Regions from separate parts of the Bacillus sp. VA15 genome, predicted to be linked through region 1. Evidence: riboswitches for the same ligand, from Rfam matches in the RefSeq annotation. Region 1 holds a riboswitch; each other region holds the start of a gene.
The links. A riboswitch is a leader RNA that binds a small molecule or an ion and turns the genes downstream of it on or off. The one in region 1 is predicted to bind thiamine pyrophosphate.

Region 1 (3,572 bases):
GTTAAGTTTTCAACATACGCTGTACCTATGATTATCGGAGAGATCCGCAGGTATTTACGCGATAATAACCCGATCCGTGTCTCAAGATCACTCCGGGATATCGCTTATAAGGCACTTCAGGTAAGAGAGCGGTTAATCAGTGAGACAAGCAAGGAGCCGACTGCAGAAGACATCGCAAAAGTTCTTGAAGTACCGCATGAGGAAATCGTATTTGCGCTTGATGCCATCCAGGATCCGGTTTCTCTATTTGAACCGATCTATAACGACGGCGGAGACCCGATTTATGTGATGGATCAAATCAGTGATGAACGCAATAAAGATTCACAATGGATTGAAGAGCTGGCTTTAAAAGAGGGCATGAGAAGGCTGAATGATAGGGAAAAAATGATTTTGAGAAAGCGATTCTTCCAAGGGAAAACTCAAATGGAAGTAGCCGAGGAAATCGGGATTTCCCAAGCGCAGGTGTCCAGACTTGAAAAAGCGGCTATCAAACAAATGAATAAGAATATTCATCAATAATGAAAGAAAAGCCTTTAAAACGATTTTGTTTTAAAGGCTTTTCTATTGATTGCGGGCGGTTTACGTTTTGGAAAAAATAAGGTATCCTAGTTCGTACAAAGTTTTATGAAAATTTAAATAATTATAAAGGCAGTAAAGAGGAGGACCACGATGATTTTGCAGCTTGACAATGTCTCACTAAAACGGAATGGAAAATGGATACTGAGAGATATTCATTGGAAGGTGGAAGAAAAGGAAAATTGGGTGCTTTACGGACTGAATGGCGCTGGAAAGACAGCGCTGTTAAATATGCTTTGCTCTTATTATTTTCCAACATCGGGCGAGATGCAGGTGCTTGGCCATGAATTTGGTAAAACGGAGCTTGGGGAGAAACTTAGACGGAAAATTGGCCTCGTCTCAGCGGCTCTTCAGCAAAAATTTTATCCGGCAGATTCGGCATTTGAAATTGCTTTGAGCGGAGCTTACGCTTCGATTGGATTATATGAAACACCAAGTGCAGAAATCAGGGAAAAAGCGATTGGTTTGTTAGAGGACTTGGGAGCAATTGAATATGCCGACCGCCGCTATGAAACCCTTTCTCAAGGAGAAAAACAAAGAGCCTTGATTGCAAGAGCGCTAATGGCTGATCCGGAGCTGCTGATACTGGACGAACCGGTCACAGGACTGGATTTTATTGCCCGGGAAAAGCTGTTAGACACGATTACATACATTGCAAATAAAGAAAATGCGCCATCGATCCTTTACGTGACTCATCATGCGGAAGAAATTTTGCCGGTCTTTGACAAAGCCCTTTTGTTAAAACAGGGAGAGGTCTTTCAATCGGGAGAAGTAAAGGAAATGCTTACTGATCAAATACTTTCCGCTTTTTTTGATACGCCAATCCATGTATTATGGAATCAGAATCGGCCGTTTTTAACAAGAGCCGAGCCGATAACGAATGCCTGACAAACACATATCGATTCATCCTAGGGGTGCTTTGCGAAGCTGAGAGAGACTTTGTCTTAACCCTTTTGACCTGATCTGGATCATGCCAGCGGAGGGAAGCGGTGAAACAACGGAGTACATAGGACTCTGTTTGTTTTTATTAAGCCGTTTCATAACATTTGAAACGGCTTTTTTGATTTTAAAGAATAGGAGCGGATCACATTGAATCAACAAATAGACTCTCTGTTAACAAAGGTGGAAGATCAAAAGGAGGAGCTTATTCAGCTAGCAAAAACGCTGATGTCCTATAAAACACCTGCTCCGCCTGCAAGAAATACCGACGGCATTCAGTCCTGGATTGCTGGGTTTTTAAATGAAATGGGATTCTCGATCGATAAATGGGACGTGTACCCAGGAGATCCCAATGTTGTAGGTCTACTAAAGGGAACAGATTCAGCAGATTATCATAGCTTGATCATCAATGGCCATGTAGATGTGGCAGAGGTAAAAGAGGATGAGGAGTGGGAGCATGATCCGTTTCATCCAATTGAAAAAAACGGTCTCTTAATCGGGCGAGGCGCTTCTGATATGAAAGGCGGAATGGCGTGTGTGCTGTTTGCTGTGAAATTGATTCGTGAAGCCGACATTGAACTTCCCGGTGATTTGATTCTGCAATCGGTTATCGGGGAGGAAGTCGGAGAAGCCGGCACGCTTGAATGCTGCAAGAGGGGCTATCATGCTGATTTTGCAGTTGTCGCGGATACGAGCGATATGCATATTCAAGGTCAAGGCGGTGTCATTACAGGCTGGATTGAAATCAAAAGCAGTCAAACGTTTCATGATGGGACGAGGCGGAATATGATTCATGCAGGCGGAGGAACATTCGGAGCAAGCGCAATTGAAAAAATGGCAAAAATCATTGCGGGGCTCGGGGAACTGGAGCGCCACTGGTCTATCATGAAAAGTTATCCCGGTTTTAAACCAGGCACAAATACGATTAACCCGGCTGTCATAGAAGGCGGCAGGCATGCGGCTTTTATAGCTGACGAGTGCCGACTGTGGATCACAGTCCATTTTTACCCGAATGAAACCCATGAACAAGTGGCAGCGGAAATAGAAGATTACATTAACCGGCTGAGTGACAGTGATATTTGGCTTAGGGAAAACCGCCCTGTCTTCAAGTGGGGAGGCTCATCTATGATTGAAGACAGAGGAGAAATTTTTCCGGCACTGGAAGTTGACCCTGGCCACCCAGGCGTCTCAGCACTTACAGCGTCTCATCAGAAAGTGAAACGGGAGCGTCCGGTTATTGACGTTTCTCAATCCGTTACAGACGGAGGATGGCTGTATAATGCCGGCATTCCAAGCGTGATTTATGGACCTGGAGATCTTCACAATGCACACTCCGTGAACGAGGAGGTATCGATTGAGCAGCTGGTAGATTATACGAAAATTATGCTCAATTTTATCATCGGTTGGTGCAGCTGTAAAAAAGAACAGTGACCATGAAAATTTTTTCTTGCTGACAAGGTTCAGCCCGCCCGTTCATATACTTGAAAAAAGGACGGAAAAAGGACGTGATGGAATGATCAGCATTTCAGAATTTCAGGTGAAGGATGTCGTCAATGTCTCAAACGGAAAAAAGCTGGGGAGCATTGGTGATATAGATATCAATGTGACCACTGGCAAAATTCAGGCGATCATACTAGGAGGAAATGGGAAAGTTCTCGGATTTTTTGGAAAAGAAGAGGAATTGGTCATTCCATGGCGAAATATAGTAAAAATCGGGGAAGATGTAATCTTGGTCCGATTAAATGAACCGCATGCATAACCTGCTCGTCTGCCGCGGATTGGCAAATGCCGGAAGTCTGGATTCTTCCGGCACATTTCATTTAGAAATATGCAAATCGGCGCTCAACGAATGCAGAAAGATGTGGTAAAATAAGTGGGAAATTCCGCTTTTTTAAATGTTTGTCGAAAGGTTGGATCATCATGAATACATATCACCCATTCAGTCTTACCACACCCTCGACACTCATGATACAAGACTGGACACAAACGAATCAAAACAACAGAGAAGTCATTGCCGGATTTACTACGAAAAACGGCGGTGTCAGCCAAAAGCCTTT
Region 2 (3,572 bases), 370 kb from region 1:
CATTGTTCCACTTTCAAACAATGCGATGTTTTTGTTTTCCTTTGCTAAATGATAAGCAATCGCGGAACCGATAATTCCGCCTCCAATGACAACTGCATCATAATGCCTTTTCATAGCGCATCTCCTTTAGCTTGCGGGAATATCGTCTGGCAGCTTCCAAAGGGTCAGCGGAAGAAAAAATTCCCGACATGACTGCAATACCGTCTGCTCCTGCTCGTTTTACGTCTCTTAATCTGTCCGGCGTCATTCCGCCGATCGCAATAACCGGGACGGATATCCGCTGTTTGATATCTGACAGCAATGACACACCTCTGCCTTCAAGACCCTTTTTACAATCCGTTTCAAACACATGGCCGAACAACACGTAGTCAGCGTCTTCCTTTTCTGCTTGAACCGCTTCCTCAAGCGAATGCACCGACCGACCGATATGAAGGTGAGGAAATCTGGCTCTGACCTGCTTCGGCGAAAAGCTGCTGCTCGGCAGCTGCACGCGATGAATCGTAGAAAAAAGCGCAATATCCACTCGCCCATTCATGACCAGTTTTCGCTTATCAACACCGCCTTCGGAAATAAGCCCGAGCAGTTTCAAAATGTCGGCCGCCGATTTTGACCGTTCCCGAATGTGTATAAAATCAACTTCATTCCGAATAGCTATGATGGCTCTCGCTAACTCTTCAACCGGCTTGCAGTCATCAGTTATGGCGTGAAGCTCCAAATTCCTCCACCTCTTTTATGCCGCGGTCGGACCAGCCTTCTTTTCGATAGGCCATTCCCCAAAATTGATATTCATAGAAGCTGGAAATAACAAAATTCTCTTTCATCTTGGCGCGCACTTCATCCGTGCTGTTTTCCGCCAGCTCATCAAACCGATTGATTTGCTCTTCGACCTGCTGTCTGAACCAGTCACCGCCGTATGTGCCGATCCACTTCTGATAAATCGGATGCCCCGGATCACAATGCAGCAATTTCTCACCTACCTCGTAATAAAGCCAGTAGCATGGCAGCAGGGCAGCTAAGATCTCAGCAAAATTCCCGCTCAAAACCGAACGGTACATATGGGATGTATAAGAGTATGCCGTAGGAGACGGCTTAAACGCCTTACGCTCTTCCTCACTGATTTCCAACAGCTCCGCAAACTCGCGATGAAGCGCCATTTCCGCCTCATATGTACCTTGGGCGTGGCTTGCCATCCGTCCCGTTGTATAAAGGTCCTTCGCATAAGCGGCGCCAAACGATTGCACCTTCGCAAAATGCGTTAAATAATAAGAATCCTGAAGCACGTAGTATTTAAAACGGTCAATCGGAAGCGTTCCATCACCGATTCCCTGAACGAACGGATGGACAAAACTCCCCTCCCACCATTCTGCGGCTGCACTGCGGCATTCTTCTGAAAACTTCACACGTCATTCCCCCTGTCTGATAAATAAAAAAACCACTTTCCCGCAAGGAAAAGTGGTTTGGAATTGGCATAGTAAAATAACACAAATACCGCTCCACTTCCCTACGCAGGTCTGAACCTGTTCAAGTTATGAGGGTCTAAAAGTCACACTTTTATCTCAGCCCTTATGAAGGACACCCCTAGTGGTTATACGAATACATATTGAATTGTTCTGCACCTCTATATTAACACGAATCCCTATTTGGTCAAGGTTTATCCTTCTAATGTTTTCTTAAGCTCCGTTACGTACCCGCGAGATCCGGTAACAATTAAGCGGTCTCCCAGTTTCAGCCTTGTGTCCCCATGTGGAACGATGCTATCCACACCTCTGAAAATCCTGACAAAGATGACGTCGCCTGTTAAAGGGAATTCCCGCAAAATCACACCGTCGTAAGTGCTGTTTTCCATATTAATTTGATACAGCGAAGACTCCTGGTTCGTGAGAAGCCTCATGACTCCAGGCGCTTCTATCAGAGCGCGAAGCAGTGTTTTTGTTGACAACAAAATAGAAAAGATGCTGATTCCCTGCTCCTTCAGAGCTGCTTCATTCTCCGGTGATCCTACGCTGGCAATGATTCTTTCTGTGCCTTTTTCTTTTGCAAGTAATGCAATGTCCGCATTCATGTCTTCATTCCCTGTCGCAACAACGAGGATATCCGTATCAAAAATGCCGAGTGACTCAAGCGTCTCGTGTTCATAGTCAGAAATCGTTTCGACAGTAAATACTGATTCTGACAGCTTTTCCTCCGCATTCTCTTGGTATACGTGTACAACACGCACATCATACTCTTCCTCCGGCAGCTCAAGAGTAACAGGCAATGTCATTTGGTTTGCACCGATAAACGTAATCGTCTTTTTCTCCTCCGGCTGCTCCTCCCGTTTGTACAATTTTTTAAAGAAGACCGGCGAAAAAATACTGGCAATGACGGCTACTAACGTCAGCGCTCCTGACATATTTGCGCTGATCACGTGAAGCTGCTGGCCGATTGTCGCAGCGGCAATCACGAGCGAAAGCGTTGATGTCAGCAGGAAACCAGATGCCAAAACGGTTCGGTTATCATACCACTTCTTCAAGTACAGGACAGGAATGATTTTGCTGACTAACAGCGCCAAAAGCAGAAGTGGAATCATGATTAATATTTTCGGATCTTGGAAAAGGGTCCATATATCCAGCTTCACACCGACCATCACAAAGAAAATCGGAATTAAGAACCCGTAGCCGAATGAATCCAGCTGCTGAACAAGTTCTTTGTTTGGTGAAAGAAGGGAAACGAGAACCCCTGCTAAGAAAGCGCCGAGAATATTTTCTGCCCCAAGTGATTCAGACAGGGCAACGAGTACGATAATTAACGTAAAAATCGCGCGCGTTCCGATCTGGATCGTCCCTTTTGACATGGATTGAACAAAAGAGCGATGTTTGAAGACCCGGCCGAAAAAGTAAAGCACCACTCCGGCTGCAAACAGGATCATCAGAAGCCACATGTTTCCGCTGTCCTCTCCGTATAAAGAGGAAAAAACAGCAAGAAGAATCATCGTAGCCAAATCAGCAATAACAGCAACGAGCAAAATAATCTGCCCGATATTTGAATTCATGATTCGTTCTTCTTTTAACGTTGGAACGACAACGCCTAATGAAATCGTTGAAATAATAAGCGTCATTAAGAATGCATTTTCGATAAATCCTGCCAAGACGAACCCATAAGACAGCAGCAATGATAAAATAAAAATACCGCCAAAGATAATAGATGCCGCAGCAAACGTATTAGGCGCTTCTTTGCCGTTCGGCATAAGCTGCTTTTTCTTTCCTTTCTCAAACGATGAAAAATCAATTTCAAGCCCGCTTAAAAACATTAAAAAGATAAATCCGAGCATAGAAAGCGTCTGGAGCCATGTGTCACCCTCCACAACTAAATTAAGGCCGCTTTTTCCTATGATCAATCCCATAATGATTTCAGCAACAACAACCGGGATGCTGAGTTTAAACCGATGCAAAAGGATGGGTGTCAAAAATGCAACGATAAGTACAACAACTAAAGATGCGACAGATGTATGCGCCATAATCAGAACCTCCTTTTTAGATCAGGGTTATGCCAGTTCTTAATCAAAGAACAAAACCTCAATTTTTAAAAAAACA
Region 3 (3,572 bases), on a different contig from region 1:
GCCAAATCGAGCATTTCTACAAAGCGGATCCAGAATACGGAAAACGCGTGGCAGAAGGCCTTGGATTGCCGATTAAAAAAGATGCTTAATAGAAATGTAAAAACCCGCTGTAATTAGCGGGTTTTTTTATATTTAGTTACGCACTGCCGTATGCTTCTTATCAATCTTCATATAAATTTCCTCCATAAGCTCCGCGCTGTTCATAATCTCTCGTTTATTTTTTTCAATCAGAAGATCAAGCGGCAAAATCTGATTCCCATATGTTTTTCGCTTCCTAAATCGTTTTCTCCCCTTCTCTTTTTTGATTCCCATCAATGATCCCTCCTTTTTCATACAAAAAAGGCCCTTATCTAAAAGATAAGAGCCTTCGGTGTCCCGATCAGCAAATACTGGAAATATTTATTAGCTATATTAAAACGTATTCCATTTCGCCTGTCAATCTATTATTTATACAGCTTGCTGCCTTGATTCACAAATTCTTCAGCTTTTTCTTTCATTCCCTCTTGAATGGCATCCCATTCACTAAGCTTTTTATTCTTCGCATAATCCCGAATATCCTGAGAAATTCTCATGCTGCAAAACTTCGGCCCGCACATTGAACAAAAGTGAGCGGTTTTTGCTCCTTCTGCCGGCAGTGTTTCATCATGATATTCAAGCGCTCTTTCCGGATCAAGAGATAAATTAAACTGGTCTCGCCAACGGAATTCAAAGCGGGCTTTCGATAACGCATCATCCCGTATTTGCGCTCCGGGATGCCCTTTTGCAAGATCTGCTGCGTGCGCAGCAATTTTATATGTAATGACCCCTTCACGAACATCATCACGGTTTGGCAGCCCCAAATGCTCCTTCGGCGTTACATAACAAAGCATTGCTGTCCCATACCAGCCGATCATCGCCGCTCCGATCGCTGAAGTAATATGGTCATAGCCCGGCGCAATATCTGTCGTCAGCGGCCCCAATGTGTAAAAAGGCGCTTCTTTGCAAATGTCCATTTGTTTATCGACGTTCTCTTTGATTTTATGCATCGGCACATGCCCCGGTCCCTCAATCATCACCTGAACATCATGCTTCCAGGCAATTTGCGTCAGTTCTCCGAGGGTCTCTAATTCAGCAAATTGCGCTTCGTCATTGGCATCAGCGATTGATCCGGGGCGAAGCCCGTCCCCAAGAGAAAAAGCAATATCATACGTTTTCATGATTTCACAGATTTCTTCAAAATGAGTATACAAAAAGCTTTCCTGATGATGGGCCAGACACCACTGTGCCATAATCGCTCCCCCGCGTGACACGATTCCTGTTGTCCGTTTGGCGGTTAGCGGGACATACCGCAGCAAAACACCCGCGTGAATCGTAAAATAATCCACTCCCTGCTCTGCCTGCTCGATCAGCGTATCACGGTAAATCTCCCACGTTAAATCCTCCGCTACACCGTTTACTTTTTCAAGCGCCTGATAAATCGGAACAGTTCCCACAGGCACAGGGCAATTGCGAATAATCCATTCACGCGTCGTATGAATATCTTTTCCGGTAGATAGATCCATCATCGTATCCGCTCCCCAGCGGATGGCCCACGTCATTTTTTCCACTTCTTCTTCAATTGATGACGTAACCGCTGAATTCCCGATATTCGCATTAATCTTCACATGGAAATTCCGGCCAATAATCATCGGTTCACTTTCAGGGTGATTAATATTTGAAGGAATGATCGCCCGGCCGCTTGCTACCTCATCTCTGACAAATTCGGGAGATACATGCTCGCGAATGGCGATAAACTCCATCTCAGGTGTAATGATCCCCTTTTTGGCATAATGCATTTGGGTGACATTTTGACCCGCTTTCGCCCGCAGCGGTTTCCGCTTTAGTTCTGGGTAGCTTATGTTTGGGATTGCCTTTTTATAACCGTTATCTTCTGGTTTTATAGTCCGTCCTTCATATTCTTCCACATCGTTACGCTCTGTGATCCATTTTTGGCGGAGCGGCTTTAATCCTTCTTGAATATTAATGGTCACATCAGGGTCCGTATACGGTCCGCTTGTATCATAGACACGCACAGGTGCGTTTTCCTCTTCGCCGAACGATCCTGTCGTCGGACTTAAGGCGATTTCCCTCATCGGCACTTGGATGTCCGAGGAAGAACCCTCCACGTATACTTTCTTACTCCCCGAAAAACTCGACATAATGGAAATGTTGGCTTGCTGCACTGAATCGTTTTGCATCATTGATCCTTCCCCTCTCTCGTTTGAAAGGACAAAATCAAGCCCATAACCAGCACAAAAAACCGGATTCAAGTGAATGAACCCGGTTACAGTCAGAAAGAAACATATTATTGCCCAGCACGACAATAATAAAAACAATTCCTCTACTTCCCCACGCTGGTACGAACCAGATCAGGTCCAAAGGGTTAAGAAGCTTACCTTCTCTCTCAGCCCGAAAACGGGCACCCCCAGTAACTATTGATTTCGGACTCATCTTAACATAAAACCAATCGAAAAAAAAGAGGAATATAGAAAATATTCAGCTAATTCAACCCAAATATTTGGCCCGCAGCGGGATTTCAGAAATCTCATGTTCACCCCTCATCACCCGATATGCCTTTGCACCCGGTCTTGAACTCACAGTCTGAAACAGCTGATCAATTATGAAATGGAGAGCCGCTCCATCGTCCGCCGCATAGCCATCGCACAAGAATTCGTTAGATATCAACTGATGGTATATCGGCCTCCGGTTCTTTTCACCGTCATAATGAGGACAAAAGCTCCCTTGCAAAAAACCTAAACTTTTCATACTTGTCAGCGGTCCTGCCGAATCTGTCACTCCTTCTTCAAACCAGCAGATCGCACCGGCACTTAATCCAGCTAAAATCACCCCGTTCTTCCATGCCTCTCTGAGAATAAGATCCAGCCCCCATTCCTTCCACAGCACAAGCATATTCCGCGTATTTCCCCCGCCAACATAAATCACGTCCTTTTCCATAACAAAAGAAATGAAGTCTGTTGTCGGCGGCTTAAATAAGGATAAATGAGACGGCACACAATCCAGTGTTTGAAAAGCATGATAAAACCGCTGAATATAGTTTTGGGAATCACCGCTCGCCGTCGGCAAAAAACAAATGCGAGGCGACTTCCGTCCCGATTGATTGATGATATATTGATCGAGGGACAAATTTTCCGGTTCCATCGAAAAACCCCCGCCGCCCATCGCAATAATCTGTTTCATCATCCCACTCCCCGAAAAAATTTGTTAATCATTATAGCATTTTGTATAAATCCATGAAACAAGGCTAAATACTTCTCAATAGGAAGATCTAAAAGATAAAACCCACTAACAGGCGGTGAAGGCATTGAACGATTTTTCAACCCCAATCATACCTATAATGATTCTTGATTGCTTAACGACAATACAAATCATCATTAAAAAGTACACTGTCGCAATAACGGAAACTGCAAACCCCAACCTCCGAACAGCGTTGCATGATCAATTAGATGCAGCTGTTCATCTGCATGGGGAACTATCTGAACTTCTGATGGAAAAAGGCTGGCTCCTGAGTAAACCATTTCAAATCGATTTGCTTT
Region 4 (3,572 bases), 210 kb from region 1:
TGAAAAGCGTTTCTTTTGATAAAGTAAACGGCATACTGAGTTTTTCCTGCAGGCCACACACTTTTGGAATCGCGATGCCCAACTCCTTTAGGGTTTCCGCTTCGTGCTGAAATAGATCTTTCGTCCGGCCATCGAGCGCTTTTTTCCCTGATTTGTCCAGTACAATCGTTCTCTCAATCCAAGGCGTCCATTCTTCAAGCTGGTGCTCAATGACGAGGAGGCTGAAGCCTTTTTCTTGCTGAAGATCTTTCATCATGTGAACGAATTCCCGAGCTGAATAAGGATCTAATAAAGAAGTTGGCTCATCTAACATAATAAGCTCAGGCTCCATCGCCAAAATACAGGCGAGAGCCACTTTTTGTTTTTGTCCTCCTGACAGTGCAGATATTGTTTTTTCTTTTAAATGGGTAATGCGTAATTTTTCTAATACGGCATCAATCTTCTCCGCCATCTCTTCTTTCGGAACCTGCAGATTTTCTAGCCCGAAAGCGATTTCGTCCTCCACCGTCAGCATGCAAAACTGCTGATCCGGGTCCTGAAAGACGACCCCGGCATGCTGAGCAATTGTTTCGGAGGTTTCAGCACCAGTGACCGGCTTTTGAAATAAAAATACATGTCCGGACTGTATGCCGTCGCAAGCCTCCGGGTAAAGACCGTTTAAACAAAGGGCGAGCGAGCTTTTTCCGCACCCGCTCGGCCCTAACAATAAAGCGCATTCTCCTTTTTGAAGCTCAAACGAAATGTTTTGAAATACCGGTTTCTCGTCTTCTTCATAAGAGAAGCTGAGCTGGTCAACCGTCAGGAGGTCATCAAAGGCTTGCATGTTCTGATGCCTGCTTCCGTTTCTTTTTCAGTTCCTTTCCGAGTGCCATTCCGTTTAACACACCCGTATAAGCGAGAGAGTCACTGATCGCTTTTCCGAGCAGCCCCGCAAGCAACGCGCCGGAAATCAGACGGATGACAAGCATAATAAGAAGATAACCTGGTGAATAGGCTGCATAGCCAGAAACAAAGAGATCGTAGATAAAGCTGGCTACTGAAGATCCCATTCCTGCCAGCAGAAGTACAGGCAGAGAGTATACTTTCCAGCGTGTCGCGAGAAATACAGCCTCAGCCCCGAGACCTTGTACAATGCCGATGACGATGACCATCGGGCCAGACGGATTTCCCAGCAAGCATTCTACGAGAGCGGCAATGATTTCAGAAACTAGCGCCGCACCCGGTTTTCGAATAATGTACGCGGCGATGACAGAAACGATAAACCAAATGCCGTAAATCGGTTCATAGGCGATTGGCCCGAACATACCTGCAAGTACGTTTCCGAAATGCGTGAATAATAAATAAACAACGGCAAAAACGATACTGATAACGGACATGATGACAATTTCTTTTACTTTCCAGCTTTTCATTTTATCCCTGCTTTCTGTTTTTTCTTGATGGACTGTTAGCCGAGAGATTCACAGTCATGGTTACGTGGTTTGTTTGCTGTTCAGCCATGCGGAAAACGGCCTCCAGTGTTCTGAACACGTCATGCGCATCTCCGTCAAGCTCGCTCGCATAATGGACACCTTGTGCGAAGGTGCCTTCTGCTTTCGCAATATCGACAGCTTCCATGATCAAGCCCATATAATCCGGCTCATTCATCGGATAAAGCGCAAATTGGCACGGCGCTTCCGCGTTTAGGCTTCGGACAGCATCTTCATTGACACGCTTATCGTTCGCGGAAAGATATGTATCTCCCTGTGTATCGCCCGGGCATCCGATGGAAAACATGCCGTTCATGACGATGTGTTTTTCGCTGTTCGCCGCATAAAGATAAATGGCTTTGGCAGCGTCGAATACATGATCAATCGATCCGCGCAGAACTGTGCTGATATGGTCGGTTTTCGTCCAAACTTTAGATGTGTCTGTTTTTTTTAGCGCAGACTTGATCACACCGATAAAATCATCCGTCATCGGGTATAAAGAGAACCGAAACCCGGCAATTCTGCTTGTACCACAAATATGATCCATTTCTCCGACCTCCTGTTTTTTTTGTAAAATAAAAAACTGCATATCCTAAGGGAATATGCAGTCATAGATCGATTAAGCGCACAAAAAAATACACCATTCGGTCAACCTGCACTTCCCCACGCTGGTATTATCCAGATCGGGTCATAAGGGATCAAAGCGCGTGTTTGCGCGCTTTATCTCAGCCAAAACAGCACCCCTAGTGCTTTCCGTATACAATTTTTTATTTTGACATCATAATAGATGATAAGACTCATTTTGTAAACAATGAAATCATTTTTTTCATATAGGGACAGGAGAGGATGATCAAATTTGGAAAAAGGGCACATATTAATTGTGGAAGATGAAGAGAAAATTGCCAGGGTGCTCCAGCTTGAATTGGAATATGAAGGATATAGCGTCACTATTAAACACGATGGCACAGAAGGACTGAATGCGGCCGCGGAAGGCGGGTATTCCTTAGTGCTTCTTGATGTCATGCTTCCGGGACTTAGCGGCCTGGAAGTGCTGCGCCGCTTGAGAAAAACGGATCAGCAGACACCGGTCATTTTATTAACGGCACGCGACAGTATCCCTGATAAGGTAACAGGGCTGGACATCGGTGCGAATGATTATGTCACCAAGCCGTTTGAAATCGAGGAATTGCTTGCGAGAATCAGGGCGGCGCTGCGCCAAAATGGAACAAAAACAGAAGATATTGGCACCTTTCTTACATATGACGACTTGCGGGTGAACGAAAAAACCCGTGAAGTGAGACGCGGAGACAAAGAGGTGGAATTAACGCCCCGGGAATTTGATTTGCTCGTCTATATGCTGAAGCATCCGCAGCAAGTGCTGACACGGGAGCAGATTCTAAACTCGGTATGGGGATTTGATTATATCGGTGATACAAATGTCGTGGACGTCTACATCAGATACATTAGAAAAAAACTGGACTATCCTTACGAAAAACAGCTGATACATACCGTTCGCGGGGTCGGCTATGCCATTAAGGGGTAAACGATGAAGCTGAAGACCAAGATTCATCTGTACACATCAATATCGCTGTTGATTTTATTAATTTTGGTCCATACCGCAGTCTATCTCATTTTTTCGTCCGCGCTGACCTCAAAGGATGCAGCCCGGCTTGCAGATGAGACGGATAACATTGCCGAAGCGCTGCATGCTGCTGAAACAGAAGGAGTGGCTTTGCAGGACATGCTGCAGGCCTATCTTCCAGCAAACGGCATGGTTCGTGTAGTGAATGGTGACCAAAAAGCCGTCATGACCATGACAAAAGAAAAAGGGTATAAAGATTTTCCACTCTCTTTTCACAGCGGGGAAACGGCAGATGTAAGGAAACATGACGGCAAACTGTTTGCTGAAGCTGCTGTTCCGGTTATTTGGACCGATGGGCAAGTGGTATCTCTTCAGCTGGTTGAAAGGCTGGAGAACACAGAAGAGAGTCTGTTTCTGCTGAAAATCATTTTAATCGCTGCAAGTGCTGCTGTTTGTATCGCTTCTTTTTTTGCCGGCAGCTTGCTGGCCCGCCATATCATCAATCCGATCAGACGATTAATGAT

Region 2: it holds a riboswitch for thiamine pyrophosphate, as region 1 does, so the genes downstream of both, tenA (thiaminase II) here and AC0DBE_RS06955 (acetylornithine deacetylase) in region 1, are expected to answer to the same signal.
Region 3: it holds a riboswitch for thiamine pyrophosphate, as region 1 does, so the genes downstream of both, thiC (phosphomethylpyrimidine synthase ThiC) here and AC0DBE_RS06955 (acetylornithine deacetylase) in region 1, are expected to answer to the same signal.
Region 4: it holds a riboswitch for thiamine pyrophosphate, as region 1 does, so the genes downstream of both, AC0DBE_RS08050 (YkoF family thiamine-binding protein) here and AC0DBE_RS06955 (acetylornithine deacetylase) in region 1, are expected to answer to the same signal.

What each region holds. Positions count from the first base shown of each region.
Region 1 covers NZ_JBVQPQ010000002.1:404,576-408,147, reverse strand. Annotated here, with positions in the region: gene sigG (RNA polymerase sporulation sigma factor SigG) at 1-519, shown strand, start outside; gene AC0DBE_RS06960 (ABC transporter ATP-binding protein) at 670-1,464, shown strand; TPP riboswitch at 1,477-1,578, shown strand; gene AC0DBE_RS06955 (acetylornithine deacetylase) at 1,666-2,946, shown strand; gene AC0DBE_RS06950 (YlmC/YmxH family sporulation protein) at 3,029-3,274, shown strand; gene pgeF (peptidoglycan editing factor PgeF) at 3,436-3,572, shown strand, end outside.
Region 2 covers NZ_JBVQPQ010000002.1:777,197-780,768, forward strand. Annotated here, with positions in the region: gene thiO (glycine oxidase ThiO) at 1-114, opposite strand, end outside; gene tenI (thiazole tautomerase TenI) at 98-715, opposite strand; gene tenA (thiaminase II) at 693-1,400, opposite strand; TPP riboswitch at 1,482-1,590, opposite strand; gene AC0DBE_RS09005 (monovalent cation:proton antiporter family protein) at 1,652-3,496, opposite strand.
Region 3 covers NZ_JBVQPQ010000009.1:85,991-89,562, forward strand. Annotated here, with positions in the region: gene katA (catalase KatA) at 1-89, shown strand, start outside; partial or broken gene AC0DBE_RS19550 (FbpB family small basic protein) at 114-312, opposite strand; gene thiC (phosphomethylpyrimidine synthase ThiC) at 444-2,216, opposite strand; TPP riboswitch at 2,348-2,455, opposite strand; gene AC0DBE_RS19560 (Type 1 glutamine amidotransferase-like domain-containing protein) at 2,524-3,216, opposite strand; gene AC0DBE_RS19565 (spore coat protein) at 3,332-3,572, shown strand, end outside.
Region 4 covers NZ_JBVQPQ010000002.1:616,003-619,574, reverse strand. Annotated here, with positions in the region: gene AC0DBE_RS08060 (ABC transporter ATP-binding protein) at 1-823, opposite strand, end outside; gene AC0DBE_RS08055 (ECF transporter S component) at 810-1,409, opposite strand; gene AC0DBE_RS08050 (YkoF family thiamine-binding protein) at 1,411-2,013, opposite strand; TPP riboswitch at 2,110-2,221, opposite strand; gene ykoG (two-component system response regulator YkoG) at 2,323-3,009, shown strand; gene ykoH (two-component system sensor histidine kinase YkoH) at 3,013-3,572, shown strand, end outside.